Regions from separate parts of the Mesorhizobium sp. P2_E10 genome, predicted to be linked through region 2. Evidence: predicted binding sites of a transcription regulator. Region 2 holds the regulator's gene; the other holds the start of a gene.
What was found. Region 2 encodes HrcA, which represses chaperone genes, less so after heat shock. Its sites were predicted from a motif close to GTTAGCACTCNCNNNNNGNGAGTGCTAAC; they were not measured.
Positions count from the first base shown of each region.

Region 1: the regulator HrcA is predicted to act here: its motif matches at 5,231-5,259, upstream of AC1D0N_RS11390 (co-chaperone GroES).

Region 1 covers NZ_JBFUEK010000003.1:518,500-525,712, forward strand. Annotated here, with positions in the region: gene AC1D0N_RS11365 (trimethylamine methyltransferase family protein) at 1-1,552, shown strand, start outside; gene AC1D0N_RS11370 (SPW repeat protein) at 1,634-1,993, opposite strand; gene AC1D0N_RS11375 (NAD(P)-dependent oxidoreductase) at 2,106-2,738, opposite strand; gene AC1D0N_RS11380 (hypothetical protein) at 2,865-3,029, opposite strand; gene groL (chaperonin GroEL) at 3,171-4,796, opposite strand; gene AC1D0N_RS11390 (co-chaperone GroES) at 4,846-5,178, opposite strand; gene AC1D0N_RS11395 (hypothetical protein) at 5,427-5,690, shown strand; gene AC1D0N_RS11400 (DUF1488 family protein) at 5,687-5,953, shown strand; gene AC1D0N_RS11405 (DUF6500 family protein) at 6,013-6,237, opposite strand; gene AC1D0N_RS11410 (hypothetical protein) at 6,305-6,496, opposite strand; gene AC1D0N_RS11415 (hypothetical protein) at 6,544-6,756, opposite strand; gene AC1D0N_RS11420 (DUF3168 domain-containing protein) at 6,991-7,213, shown strand, end outside.
Region 2 covers NZ_JBFUEK010000001.1:62,508-69,720, forward strand. Annotated here, with positions in the region: gene AC1D0N_RS00325 (VOC family protein) at 1-386, opposite strand, end outside; gene rph (ribonuclease PH) at 401-1,117, opposite strand; gene hrcA (heat-inducible transcriptional repressor HrcA) at 1,326-2,411, shown strand; gene AC1D0N_RS00340 (hypothetical protein) at 2,492-2,689, shown strand; gene AC1D0N_RS00345 (PQQ-dependent sugar dehydrogenase) at 2,784-4,133, shown strand; gene AC1D0N_RS00350 (LysE family translocator) at 4,203-4,820, shown strand; gene cysK (cysteine synthase A) at 4,992-5,972, shown strand; gene AC1D0N_RS00360 (glutathione S-transferase family protein) at 6,088-6,708, shown strand; gene AC1D0N_RS00365 (RNA polymerase sigma factor) at 6,745-7,213, opposite strand, start outside.

The sequences.
Region 1 (7,213 bases), on a different contig from region 2:
GGTCGATGACGCTGCACGTGACGTCAGGCGTGAGCGCCGGCGTGGACGAACCGGCGAAGCCGGCAGCGGGTCCAGCCGCCGGCCGGACTACCGTTCGCTGAAGAATCCGTTCCTGCCGCAACCGATCTTTTCGAACGACCAGGTCGCCGCCATCCATGACACGGCGCTGCGGGTGCTTGAAGAGCTCGGCGTCAAGGTTCTGCTGCCCGAAGCGCGCGGCCTTCTTACCCGCGCCGGCGCCTTGGTCGATGAAGACAGCCAGATGGTTCGCATCGGTCGCGATATCGTCACAGCGGCACTGGCCTCGGCGCCCAAATCGATCCGGGCGCTGGCCGGCGGCCGTTCCCGCGACCTCATGCTCGAACTGGGCTCGATGACGTTCCTGGCTGGAGCCGGCGCGCCCAACGTCACCGATCTCGAACGTGGCCGGCGGCCGGGAACGCTGACTGATTTCGAGGATCTCATGCGGCTGGTGCAGCATTTCGACGTGCTGCACATGCTGGGACCCTGCATCGAGCCGCAGGACGTTGACAATCGTTTCCGCCACTATGCCGTCAATCGTGCGCAGCTGACACTGTCCGACAAGTTCCCGTTCGTCTTCGCCCGCGGCACGCCGCAGGTCGAGGACAGTTTCGAGATGCTGCGGCTGGCGCGTGGTCTGTCCGAGGACGCGTTTCGTTCGGGTGCCCACTGCTACACGGTCATCAACACCAATTCGCCTCGCCAGCTCGACATCCCGATGGCGCAAGGCATCATCGACTTTGCCCGGGCAGGGCAGGTGTCGATCATCACGCCGTTTTGCCTGGCTGGCGCCATGGCGCCGATCACCGTCGCCGGCGCGCTGACGCTGCAGCACGCCGAGGCGTTGGCCGGGCTGGCGCTGGCGCAGATCGTGCGGCCAGGTGCGCCGGTGGTCTACGGCTCGTTCTCGTCCAATGTCGACATGAAGTCGGGCGCGCCGGCCTTTGGCACGCCCGAGCATGTCAAGGCGACGTTGGGCGCCGGCCAGCTGGCGCGCTTCACCGGCCTGCCCTGGCGCTCCGGCGGCGGCAGCGCCGCCAACATCTCGGACGCGCAGGCCGCACACGAAACGCAGTTCGCGCTGTGGGGTTCGGTGCTGGCAGGCGCCACGGTGTGCATCCATGCCGCGGGCTGGCTCGAAGGCGGCCTCAGCGTCTCCTTCGAGAAACTGATCACCGATATCGAGGCGTTGCAAACGGTCGCGGAACTCTGCGCCGCCACACCCGGTGATGAGGATGCGATCGGTTTCGAGGCCATCGCCGAGGTGCAGCCAGGCGGGCATTTCTTCTCGGCCGGACACACGATGGCGCGCTACCGCACCGCGTTCTACGAGCCGCTGGTGGCCGATTGGTCGAATTTCGGCAACTGGACGCTTTCAGGGTCGAAGACAGCGACCGAGCGCGCCACCGACATCTGGAAACGGACGCTTGCCGACTTCACGCCGCCGGTGTCCGCCATCGCCACCGCAGGCATTCTTGATGAGTTCATCGCCCTGCGCACTGAACAAGGCGGCGCGGCGCCGGTCTCGTGAGGTAGTGCGGCCGGCGCATCGCTCTCAGCGATCAGCGGAGCCCGCCGCTCACGCGCCGGGCCCCTCCTTTGTCGTCACCGATCACGCATGCGCGTGCGGGTGATGGACGTCCCAGACTGCCCAGGCCGATGCGGCAACCACCAGCACGCCCAGGATCACATGCGTCGCCATCGCGTCAGCGTTGGCCACGAACCCCAGCAGCCAGGGTGAAACGATCAGCCAAAGTCCGAGAACAAGGTTCACCCACTCTTCCCACTCGGCGAATACGGAGAGCGTCGCGAAGGCCAGCGCGCCGAGCACAACGCCAACAATCCAGGCGTTGTAAGCGGCAGTGGTTTCAGCGGCGAAGCCGATTATCCAGGGTGAGACGAACAGGCAAACGGCTAGGATCAGATTGATCAGATCCTGGCCACGTTTTCCTTCCATGAGTTTATTGGCCATGACAACCTCCATAGAGAAGCTTGACCAAAGCACTATGTTTCGCGTGCACCGCACGCTTAGTCATTGATATAATTACGCTTCAAATGGCCTTCAAGGACCTGCCCCGGGGAGGTCAGCGCAGGATGGCGACCGCCTTGCGCGAGTAGGTGGTATCGTCGAGCTGGCCGAGCATGAAGGCTGCCACATCGGCACGCGCCAATGTCGGCAGCAGGGACGACGCCCGGATGCCATTGCCGTGGTGGAATTTGCCAGTTGCCGCAGCGTTTATGAGCTTTGGTGGCCGCACAATGGTCCAGTCGAGACTGGATTGGACGATAAGGTTTTCCTTCGCCTCGTGATCGGCCACTTCACGACGCAGCACAAGCGGTACGATGATGCCGCCGAGCAGCGGCCCCAATTGCCGCCGGCTGTCGCGGACGCCAAGGAACGAAAGATAGATGAGCCGGGCCGGTCCGGTCCGCTGCATGGCATCGACGATGAAGCCGATGCCGGCAACCACAACCGGGTCGTGTTTCAGCGGAACGCCGACCCCGAGACAGCTGAAAACCGCTTCATGGCCGGGAACGGCGCGCTCCACCGCCTGTTGATCGGCGACATCTCCGACAATCACCGTCAGATTTTCATGGCTGACGGCAAGCTTGCTCGGGGTGCGAACGAAAGCGGTCACCGCATGGCCTTTTGCCAGCGCCGCCGAGACGAGGACGCGTCCAGTCGCACCCGAGGCGCCAAAGATCAGCAGTTTCATCTCCGCCTCCTGGACCAGCCAGGCTTGCGCCCGACGATGAATGACAGGCGCCCCTCGTGGGTGCGCTGCCGTTCACCCGTATCTTAACACGGCGGGCGCCGGTCTCGTGACGAAACGCGGCGCGCCTCACATCGGGCGCTTGTCGCCGGCCTTTTGCGGGTCGCTGCGTATCGTGCCGGTATCGGTTTGTCTGTGCTTGTCGGCGGCAATCCTGCGGATGCGGTCGAAGCGGCTTTCCTCGGCCGGCTTGGTCGCCGGAACGCCATTTGGCTTCGGGACGAAGGTAATCATCTGTCGATCTCCCTGTCGTTGCTGACTGATGGAAGTCTTCCTGACTGGCGGAAATCCTTGGCGCGCCGGGGAAATGCCCCCGGCGGCCATTGTTCTGGTTTGGCCCGTCCGGCTTTGCCGGGCGGGCACTTCAGGCGATGGTCAGTAGCCGCCCATGCCGCCGCCGGCCGAAGCCGCGGCATCCTTGGCCGGGATGTCGGTGATCATCGCTTCCGCGGTGATCAACAGCGCCGCAATCGAGCCGGCGTCCTGCAACGCGGTGCGCACCACCTTTGCCGGATCGACGATGCCGGCCTTGATCATGTCGACATAGATCTCGTTCTGGGCATCAAAACCCTGATTGTGATCCTTGCTGTCGGAGAGCTTGCCGACGACGATCGAACCTTCGACGCCGGAATTCTCGGCGATCTGGCGGATCGGCGCTTCCAGTGCCCGCAGCACAATCGAGATGCCGGCATTCACATCGGCATTGGCGCCGGTCATCCCGTTGAGCACCGACCTGGCGCGCAGCAGTGCGACACCGCCGCCGGGAACGATGCCTTCTTCAACCGCCGCGCGCGTGGCGTTCAGTGCATCGTCGATGCGGTCCTTCTTTTCCTTGACTTCCGACTCGGTGACGCCGCCGACACGGATGACGGCAACGCCGCCCGACAGCTTGGCGAGACGCTCCTGCAGCTTTTCCTTGTCGTAGTCCGAGGTGGTTTCCTCGATCTGCCCCTTGATCTGCGAGACGCGCGCCTGGATGGTCGCCTTCGGGCCGGCGCCGTCGATGATCGTCGTCGTGTCCTTCTCGATCAGCACGCGCTTGGCGCGGCCGAGCATGTCGATGGTGATGTTTTCCAGCTTGATGCCGAGATCCTCGGAAATCATCTGGCCGGCGGTTAGCACGGCAATGTCTTCCAGCATCGCCTTGCGGCGATCGCCGAAGCCCGGCGCCTTGACGGCCGCAACCTTGAGTCCGCCGCGCAGCTTGTTGACGACCAAAGTCGCCAGCGCTTCGCCTTCGACGTCCTCGGAGATGATCAGCAGCGGCTTGCCGCTTTGCACGACGGCTTCGAGGATCGGCAGCAGCGCCTGTAGATTGCCGAGCTTCTTTTCATGGATGAGGACGTAAGGATCCTCCAGCTCGACGCGCATCTTCTCGGCATTGGTGACGAAATAGGGCGAGAGATAGCCACGGTCGAACTGCATGCCCTCGACGACGTCGAGCTCGGTGTCGGCGGTCTTGGCTTCCTCGACGGTGATGACACCGTCATTGCCGACCTTGTCCATCGCCTTGGCGATCATGGCGCCGACGGTGGCGTCGCCATTGGCGGCGATCGTGCCGACCTGCGCGATCTCTGCCGACGACTTGACCTTCTTGGCACGCGCCTGGATTTCCTTGACCACGGCGGTCACGGCAAGGTCGATGCCGCGCTTGAGGTCCATCGGGTTCATGCCGGCGGCAACGAACTTGGCGCCTTCGCGCAGGATCGAAGCGGCCAGCACCGTGGCGGTGGTGGTGCCGTCACCGGCGAGGTCGTTGGTCTTCGAGGCCACTTCGCGCACCATCTGCGCGCCCATGTTCTCGAACTTGTCGGCAAGTTCGATTTCCTTGGCGACGGTGACGCCGTCCTTGGTGATTCGCGGCGCCCCATAGGCCTTGTCGATGATGACGTTGCGGCCCTTGGGACCGAGCGTCACCTTGACGGCATTGTTGAGGATTTCGACGCCGCGCAGCATGCGGTCACGGGCATCGGTGGAGAATTTGATTTCCTTGGCAGACATGATTTTTCATCCAGTTCGTTTGGAGAGCAGCAAGGCATGGACAGCGTCGTCAGGCGGCTTTCTTGGTCGCCACGGTCTTGTCGATGGTCTCGCTCTTGTCGATGATGCCCATAACGTCGGCTTCCTTCATGATCAGAAGGTCCTCGCCATCGATCTTGACCTCGGTTCCGGACCATTTGCCGAACAGGATGAAGTCGCCGGCCTTGACGTCGAGCGCAATCAGCGCACCGCTTTCGTCGCGTGCGCCCGGCCCAACGGCGATCACTTCGCCTTCCTGCGGCTTTTCCTTGGCATTGTCGGGGATGATGATGCCGCCCTTGGATTTGGTGTCGCTTTCCGCGCGCCTGATGACGACGCGGTCGTGGAGTGGCCGAAATTTCATGGGAACTTCTTTCTGGGGCCGGCATAGGCGGCCGCTACCCCCATATAGGCCCGTTGGCACTCGATAGATAGGAGTGCCAAAAATTAATCGCGGGATGATAGAAATATTGGATAGTATTATTCGACCGGTTCAATTCCGGGAATTCGAAGACCGCAAAATAATCCGAAAATTGAAATTTCGCTTCCGAGTGCCTATTTTAGCGGGGAAACGCATTTTCACATTCTCGCGTCAAAAAGGAGATTTCGTCCATGGCTGAAGTCGCTCAAACGATCATGGAAAAAGCTGAGGCACGCTTCGTAGACAAGCAGAAGAAAACCGCCGAGCGCAGCAAGGCGACTGCCGAATATATGTCCGAGGCGAGGCTCCGCGTCATCAAGACGGCCAGGCTGCGCGAATTGCGGTTGGCCAAGGAAGAGGCCGACCGGGTGGCGGAAGCCTTGAACCCGACGCCGAAGAAGAAGCGGGCGGCAGTCAAGAAAGCCGTCGCCGCACCAAAGGGAGAGAAGTCATGAGCCTTACATTTCCCAACCGAAGCCGCAGCTATGACGAGGCGGGCAAGCGTATTCGCTTTGTCGGCCATGACGGCATGTTCCAGATTTCCTTCTCTGTCACCGCCGATGCCATCTCGAAGGCGCCATCGGGGACGGCGACCTCCGAGGCCACCTATCTGGCGGCCTTCGACACGGCGTCCAGCTCCATCCATGACATTGCCAGGAACGCCTATGCGCGCACCCGCAGGAGCATGTATGTGCTGACCGCGGCTGATTTCGGCTAATGCCCGTCGCCCAAAACTGCGCAGCGGTTTTGGGATAACGACATGTATGAAATCTAGGATCAGCCGGCGTCCATCTCCTCGACCATGGCCCGTATCTTTACGGCCCTTTCAAAATGGTCGAGCCGGTGGGTTCTGATCCACCATTCTGCGGCTTCCATGAGAAGTTCGGGATCGTCGTTCCTGTTTGCAAAGAACGCATAGAACGACAGGCCGACGCCGGCGCCTTTCTCCGCGATCTTGCGGTCGCAGACTTCCAGGACCTTCTGTTTCAGGCTCGGTCTCACGGCAATCCCCTGTCTGTAGAACATTTAGCCGATGCGCACCCTTCGGCGGTAATCCGCCCGGCTACGATCAGGTCCCGCGGTCCGCCTTCGCCCGCCGCTTGACGTCTCGGCTGTTCAGCCGGTCGACCGTCGCCTCGGCGTCACGCATGTCCATGCCGACCATCACCTGGTGCTTGAGCTCGACGGGCTGGCCGGTGAAAATATCGAAAATGGTCCAGCTGCCAGGCTGCTCCATGCGCAGTGCGTAGCGGTTTGCCATGCTGACGTCCTTTGATTGCCACGTTCGAGCGACCGACGTCGCCGGCGTCAGGCCTTGGTGATGAAGAACACCGCCGCCAGCACAACGACTGTCCAGACCACCACGGACAGCTTCAAAACCAGGCCACCATGTGCAGACAGGGCCGCCCGCAGGCTGGTCATCGTCTTCTCTAGTCCCTTCGACGCGGTCGGCGCGGCAATCACGACCGGCGCCTTGACCCCGAGTCTTCCGAAGACAGGCAGCACCGATGGCTCGCGCACGAAAATGACCTCGACTGTTTTGGAGAAGACCAAGCGCCGTCATAGCACCGTTTTTCAAACACCTTGCATACCAAATAAAAACCAGCTTGGCCGTAAGGGGCGCCGCTGCCGCCAAGGGCCGCACATGACGACCGGGGTGATCTAGCGCCGGAACATCAGCGCGGTTAGGCTGGAACGAGAAAACGTTGACGGGTGCGCAGCCTGTTCAACTGCGAAGGGCGAGGGGAATGACGAATGACGGCGCCCGGCGATTTGCAGCAGGCCTTGTTCCAGAGATTGAAAAGCGATGCGCCGCTGTCGGCGCTGTTGGCTGGCGCCGGCCTGCTTGAGCAGGCAACCGACAACGTCGCCTTTCCCTACGTGACCTGCGGCCTGACCAGCGCTTTTGATTGGGACACTGGCGCCGATAACAACGCCGATCAGCTGGTGACACTGCATGTTTGGTCAAAGGCCCATG
Region 2 (7,213 bases):
GCGAATTCGATCGAATTGCCCGAGGGGTCGCGAATATAGATCGAGCGGCCGCCTTGCGGCCATTCGAACTCACTTTCGATGGCGATCTTTTTCGCCTCGAGATGCGCCTTCCAGCGGGCGATCTCGGCAGCGCTTGCCGCAAAGCAGAGGTGGCCGTCGCCAACCGTGCCGTGCGGCGGCACCTTCAGCCGCGCATCGGGCGCCGGCGGGACTTTCGTCGCCTCGGCATTGAAGACCAGCAGCACGCCGGAACCGCAGCGGAAGAAAATGTGCCTGCCGTCGACCTTGCCGAGCAGATCGAGGCCGAGGATGTCGGTGTAGAACGCTTCGGCCGCCGCCAGATCGGTGACGTAGAGGGCTGATTCCAGGATGGCGGCGGGGGTCATCGTGAAGCCGAAGGTTACGCCACAGCCATCTGCTGCAGGCTGACCAGCCGCTGGATGCCTTTCTTGGCCAAGCCCATCAGCGCCGCGAACTGATCCTCGGAAAAAGGCTCGCCCTCGGCCGTGCCCTGGATCTCGACGATGCCGCCCTTGCCGGTCATGACGAAATTGGCGTCGGTACCGGCCGAGGAATCCTCGACATAATCGAGGTCGATGACCGGCTGGCCGTCATGGATGCCGCAGGAGATCGCCGCGACATGATCCTTCAGCACCTTGGCGACGCTGGCCATCTGCCGCGCTTCCATCCAGCGCAGGCAGTCGTAGAGCGCCACCCAGCCGCCGGTGATCGAAGCGGTGCGGGTGCCGCCGTCGGCCTGGATGACATCGCAGTCGACGGTGATCTGCTGTTCGCCCAGCGCCTGCAGGTCGACCACGGCGCGCAAAGAGCGGCCGATCAGACGCTGGATTTCCAGCGTGCGGCCGCCTTGCTTGCCGGCGGACGCCTCGCGGCGCATGCGCTCGCCGGTCGAGCGTGGCAGCATGCCGTATTCGGCCGTCACCCAGCCCTTGCCGGAGTTGCGCATCCAGCCCGGCACCTTCTCCTCAAGGCTCGCCGTACACAGCACATGCGTGTCGCCGAACTTCACCAGGCACGAGCCTTCGGCGTGCTTGGAGACGCCGCGCTCGAAGGAGATGGCGCGCATTTCGTCGAATTGGCGTTTGGAAGGGCGCATTCAGGCTGTTTTCCTATGTTTTTCGGAATCGTGGCCGGCTTGTAACCGCATGGGGCCTATGGCGCAAAGGAAAATGGCCGGACACAGACACCGGGCGGTCTGACACGGACACCGGATCTGGCACGGACACCGGGTGATCTGGCACAGAGACCGGGTTGCGCGGGCGCCGGTGAGGTCTATATCCTTTAGCCGGAGGTTTTTGGCTCGAATGACCAAGGCAGTCGCCGAACCCAGTTTGCTGTCGCCCGCGCTGCAGTCGCTCGATATGCGCTCGCGCGATATTTTTCGGCGCATCGTCGATTCCTACCTGAAGGACGGCGAGCCTGTGGGCTCACGCAGCCTGTCGCGCATCCTGCCATCGTCGCTGTCGCCGGCCACCATCCGCAACGTGATGAGCGACCTCGAGCATCTCGGCCTGATCTATGCCCCGCACATTTCGGCCGGACGCCTGCCGACCCAGGCCGGGCTGCGCTTTTTCGTCGATGCCTTCATGGAACTCGGCGACCTTTCCGACGAAGAGCGCCGCATCATCGAGGCGCAGGTGCGCGCCTCCGGCTCGGGCGCGACGCTGGAGCACATGCTGACAGAAGCCAGCCAGATGCTGTCCGGCATGTCGCGCGGCGCCGGCCTGGTGCTGACCGCCAAGAACGAAGTGGCGCTCAAGCACATCGAATTCATCCAGCTCGAGCCGACCAAGGCGCTGGCCGTGCTGGTGTCGCAGAATGGCGATGTCGAAAACCGTGTCATCGACCTGCCCGCCGGCGTCACCGTTTCGCAATTGCATGAAGCCTCCAACTTCCTCAACGCCCACATCCGCGGCCGCACGCTGGCCGAGGCGCGGGTCGAGATCGCCCGCATCAAGGAAGAGACCAAGGCGGCGCTCGACACGCTGTCGCAGGATCTGGTCGAAAAAGGCCTGGCGGTCTGGGCCGGCGCCGACAGCGGCCTGCCGGCGCGCCTCATCGTGCGTGGTCGCGCCAATCTGCTGGAAAATGTCACCGCCCACGCCGAGATCGAGCTGCTCAGGCATCTGTTCGAGGACATGGAGACGCAGGACGGGCTGATCCAGCTGCTCGACCTCGCCGAGGAAGGCTCCGGCGTGCGCATCTTCATCGGCTCGGAAAACAAGCTGTTTTCGCTGTCGGGTTCGTCGCTGGTCGTTGCGCCCTATCGCGACAAGGACGCCCGCGTCATCGGCGCGCTCGGCGTCATCGGCCCGACCCGGCTGAACTACGCCCGCATCGTGCCGATGGTCGACTATACGGCGCAGCTGATATCGCGCATGCTACGCTGAGGTGTATTGGTATTCAGGTGAGGTCGGCCTGACCTGAATCTCAACACAGCTCATGGCAAGGCTGCGCAAGGAGAAAAACAATGGCTTTCGAAGAGATCAAGGCGCAGATCAGCCTGTTGCTCGAAGAGATGGTCAACCAGCCGGAGGATCAGCATGAGGTGCAGGAACAGCTGCGCGAGAAGCTGAGGGAAATGCGGGCCATGGGCCTGCCGCTGCCGGCCGACCTGGTTGAGCTGGAAAAGCGCCTCGACGACGATTTCTACGCCGCCGGGAGCTGATCTCCCGATACCATTTCCGCGCGCTCAACGTTGAGGCGGAACGACTGTCGGGCCGGCTCGTTCAAACGCTTCGAAGCCAAGCCTTGAGGTCAGCATGATCCGATATGCCGGTCTGACGGCCATTTCCGTCGCCTTGTTTTTCGCCACGGCGGCATTTGCCCAGCAGGCGGATCAGCCGTTGCTGAAAGGTGAAGCCGCCTTTGGCGACTGGAGGGACGACAGGCCGGGCGTGCGGCGCCTGATCCGGCCTGAGGATCTGCCGGCGCCCTTCGTTACCGAATCCGCATCCAATGGCGCCGGTCTGGCAGACCGGCCGGAAGGCGCCAAGCCGATACTGCCGTCGGGCTTTTCGGCCGAGATGATCGCATCGGGCATCGCCAGCCCGCGCGTCGTGCGCGTCGCGCCCAATGGCGATCTGTTCGTCGCCGACAGCAGGGCCAACCAGATCCGCGTCTATCGCCTCACGCAGGGCAGCGCCAAGCCTGCCGAGGAAGCGATCTTCGCCAACGGCCTCACCCAGCCCTACGGCATCGCCTTCTATCCGCCAGGCAACAGTCCGCAATGGGTCTATGTCGCCAACAGCAACAGCGTCGTTCGCTTTGCCTATCGCGACGGCGACCTCAAGGCTTCCGGCCAGCCGGAAACCGTCGTCGCCAACATTCCTTCGAGCCACCACTGGACCCGCGACATCGCCTTCTCGCCGGATGGCAAGACGCTCTATCTCTCGGTCGGTTCCGGTTCGAATGTCGCCGAGGGCATGGGCAAGCGACCGAAGGGCGGCCTGGACGCCTGGGCGAAGTCGATGCCGCTGGGCGCTGCCTGGGGCGCCGAGGATGGTCGCGCCGATGTGCTGGCCTTCGACCCCGAAGGCAAGAATGGCCGCATCGTCGCAACCGGCCTGCGCAATTGTTCGGGCATGACGGTGCAGCCGGCCACCGGCGCGCTGTGGTGCGTTGTCAACGAGCGTGACGCGCTTGGCGACAATGTGCCGTTCGAATATGCAACCACGGTGAAGGACGGCGCCTTCTATGGCTGGCCCTGGTACTATATCGGCAACAATGAGGATCCGCGCCACAAGGGCGAGCGCCTCGACCTCGCCGGCAAGGCGACCATTCCCGACGTGCTGATGCAGGCCCATTCGGCGCCGCTCAACATTGCATTCTATACCGGCGGGAATTTTCCGCCCGACTATCAGGGCGATGCCTTCGTCGCCTTGCATGGCTCGTGGAACCGCGGCATCCGCACCGGCTACAAGGTGGTCAGGTTGCGGTTCAAGGACGGCAAGCCGACCGGCGAGTATGAGGATTTCATCACCGGCTTCGTCATCTCCGACGACGAGGTCTGGGGCCGCCCGGTCGGCGTGGCGGTGGCGAAGGATGGCGCGCTGATCCTGACCGAGGATGGCAGCGGCACCATCTGGCGCATCACCTATGGTGGGACCTGACCCACTGGTGCAATCGAATCCTGCCTTGAGGGAATTCACCCTCCCCCGGCTTTGCGCTAAAGCTGTCGCATGACCCTTACCGGATTCCTCGCCTACAGCGCCGCTCTCGGCATCGCCGCCGCCATTCCCGGCCCCGGCGTCACAGCACTTGTGGCGCGGGCGCTCGGCTCAGGCTTCCGCTCGTCGTTGGCCATGTCGTTCGGGCTGATGCTTGGCGACCTCACCTATCTCACCGCCGTGGTGCTCGGCCTCGCCTTTGTCGCCCAGACTTTTGGCATGGTCTTCCTGGCCATCAAATGGCTCGGCGTCGCCTATCTCGCCTTCCTCGGCTGGCGCTTCTGGACCAGCGGCATCACACCCGAAACGGTCGAGGCGAAAAAGGGCAAGGGCGGACTGCTGTCCAGCTTCATCGCCGGCCTCACCGTCACGCTCGGCAATCCGAAGACGATGATCTTCTATCTCGCCATCACGCCGACCATCGTCGACCTGAAGACCATCACGCTCGTCGACTACGGCATCCTGGTCGCGCTCACCGTCGTCGTGTTGCTGGTGGTGCTCGTGCCCTATCTCGCATTGGCGGCCAAGGCGCGCTGGTTCCTGAAGTCGCCGCGCGCGCTGAAAGCGCTGAACCGCACCGCCGCCGGCTTCATGGTTGGCGCCGCCGCAGCGATTGCCGCCCGCCAATAGGCGCGTTTCGGCCAAGCCATTCCAGAATCGGCTCGTTTCAGGAAACCGTTTTCCGATGCCGGGGTGCTTTAAGCACAGGCTCCACTCGGATATTTCCGGTCGACAGCTTATCGTGCCGGCCATACCCTGACGCTTGAAGTCCACTTGCCTGAAATCCTGGGAGCGAAACCAATGAACAAGCCCGTCACCTCAGCGCGCGTGCCTGGCCGCGGCCGCATCTACAACTCGATCACCGAGACGATTGGCGACACACCGCTGGTGCGGCTCGACAAGTTCGCCAGGGAAAAGGGCGTCGTCGCCAATCTTCTGGCCAAGCTCGAATTCTTCAACCCCATCGCCTCGGTCAAGGACCGCATCGGCGTGGCAATGATCGAAGCGCTCGAGGCATCGGGCAGGATCACGCCCGGCAAGACCACGCTGGTCGAGCCGACCTCTGGCAACACCGGCATCGCGCTGGCCTTCGCGGCCGCCGCCAAGGGCTACAAGCTGATCCTGACCATGCCGGAGACCATGTCGGTCGAGCGTCGCAAGATGCTGGCGCTGCTCGGCGCTGAACTGGTGCTGACCGAAGGCCCGAAAGGCATGAAGGGCGCCATCGCCAAGGCCGACGAGCTGGCCGCGACGCTGCCCGACGCCGTCATTCCGCAGCAATTCGAAAATCCCGCCAATCCGGAAATCCACCGCACCACGACCGCCGAGGAAATCTGGAACGACACCCATGGCGAGGTCGACATTTTCGTCGCCGGCATCGGCACCGGTGGCACCATCACCGGCGTCGGCCAGGTGCTGAAGAAGCGCAAACCTTCGGTCCATGTCGTCGCCGTCGAGCCGGAAGCGTCGCCGGTGCTGTCCGGCGGCCAGCCCGGCCCGCACAAAATCCAGGGTATCGGCGCCGGCTTCGCGCCAAAAATCCTCGACACCACCATCTATGACGAGATCGTCAGGGTCTCGAACGAGGATTCGGTCGCCAATGCCCGCCTCGTCGCCCGCCTCGAAGGCGTGCCGGTCGGCATCTCGTCGGGCGCGGCCTTGCAGGCAGCCATCATCGTCGGCTCGCGACCGGAGAACAAGGGCAAAAACCTGGTGGTGATCATCCCATCCTTCGCCGAACGCTATCTGTCGACGATTTTGTTTGAAGGGCTTGGCTCGTAGGTTTCGCTGGACCGCCGAAAAAACCCTCCGTGGCCGCTGCCGCTCGCTTGAGCGGGACGCGGCTTGCGTGTCCAATGGCCGCCGGCCTGCTTTGCGCAGGCCGGCGGAGGATTTCATGTACAAGCTCTACACGCGCCCCAACAGCGGCGGCTTCGTCGTCGAGGCAGCCCTTGCGCTGGCCGGAGTGCCGTTCGACCAGATCGACGTCCCGAAGCCGCCGGACCCGACCTTTCTCGACATCAGCCCGTTGAACCAGGTTCCGGTGCTGACCTTGCCGGACGGCAACTCGATCACCGAGTCGGCGGCCATGTGCATCCTGCTTGCCGAGCGTCACCCGGAAGCGGGTCTGGCGCCGGCAATCGCATCGCCTGCCCGCGCCGATTTCCTGCGCTGGATGACCTTCATGTCGTCGGTCATTTACCCGGCTGCCCTGAGGTTCTTCTACGCGCATCGCTACACGGCCGATCCCGGCGGCCTGGAAGCCGTCAAGCTGGCGGCGGTCGCCGAGATGGATCGCGGCTTTGCCATTCTCGACACTGCCCTCGAAAACCGCGACTGGCTGGTCGGCGACCGGCTCTCGCTGGCCGATATCTATCTCGTCATGCTGATTGCCTGGCATCCCGAGGTCGAAAAAGTTCGAACCGCCTGGCCGAACATCGAACGGCTGTGGGCCGGGTTGCGCGAGCATCCGGTGATGCGGAAGCTGAACACCTCGCATGACATGTGGCCGGCCTGAACAAATTGCCTGCAGCGAAGCGCCGCCTCCCGGCGCTCAATTCTTCAGCGCCGCACGCTTTCCTTGCAGGAACCGGCGCACCGCCGGGTCGCGTTCGAGGCCGATCGCCCGGTCATAGGCCTCGCTGGCCTGCGGTATGTTGCCGAGCCTGGCCAGCAGACCGGCGCGGGCCGCCCAATAGGGCTGGTAGTCGTCAAGCCGCTCGTCGTCACCCAGCACGTAAAGCGCCGCCAGCCCCGCCGCCGCACCTTCGGTCTCGGCAATCGCCACCGCGCGGTTGATCGACACCACGGGCGAACCGGCAATCATCGACAAGGCATCATAAAGCTCGAGGATCGCCACCCAGTCGGTCCTGCCGGTCAGCCGTCGTGTCGTGTGGGCGGATTGCAGGGCCGCCTCAAGCTGGTAGCGGCCGATGACGCCTTTGCCGGCGGCGCGCCTGAGCAAAGCCTCCGCTTCGTCGATTAGGGCATCATCCCACAGCGCAAGATCCTGCTCGGCCAGT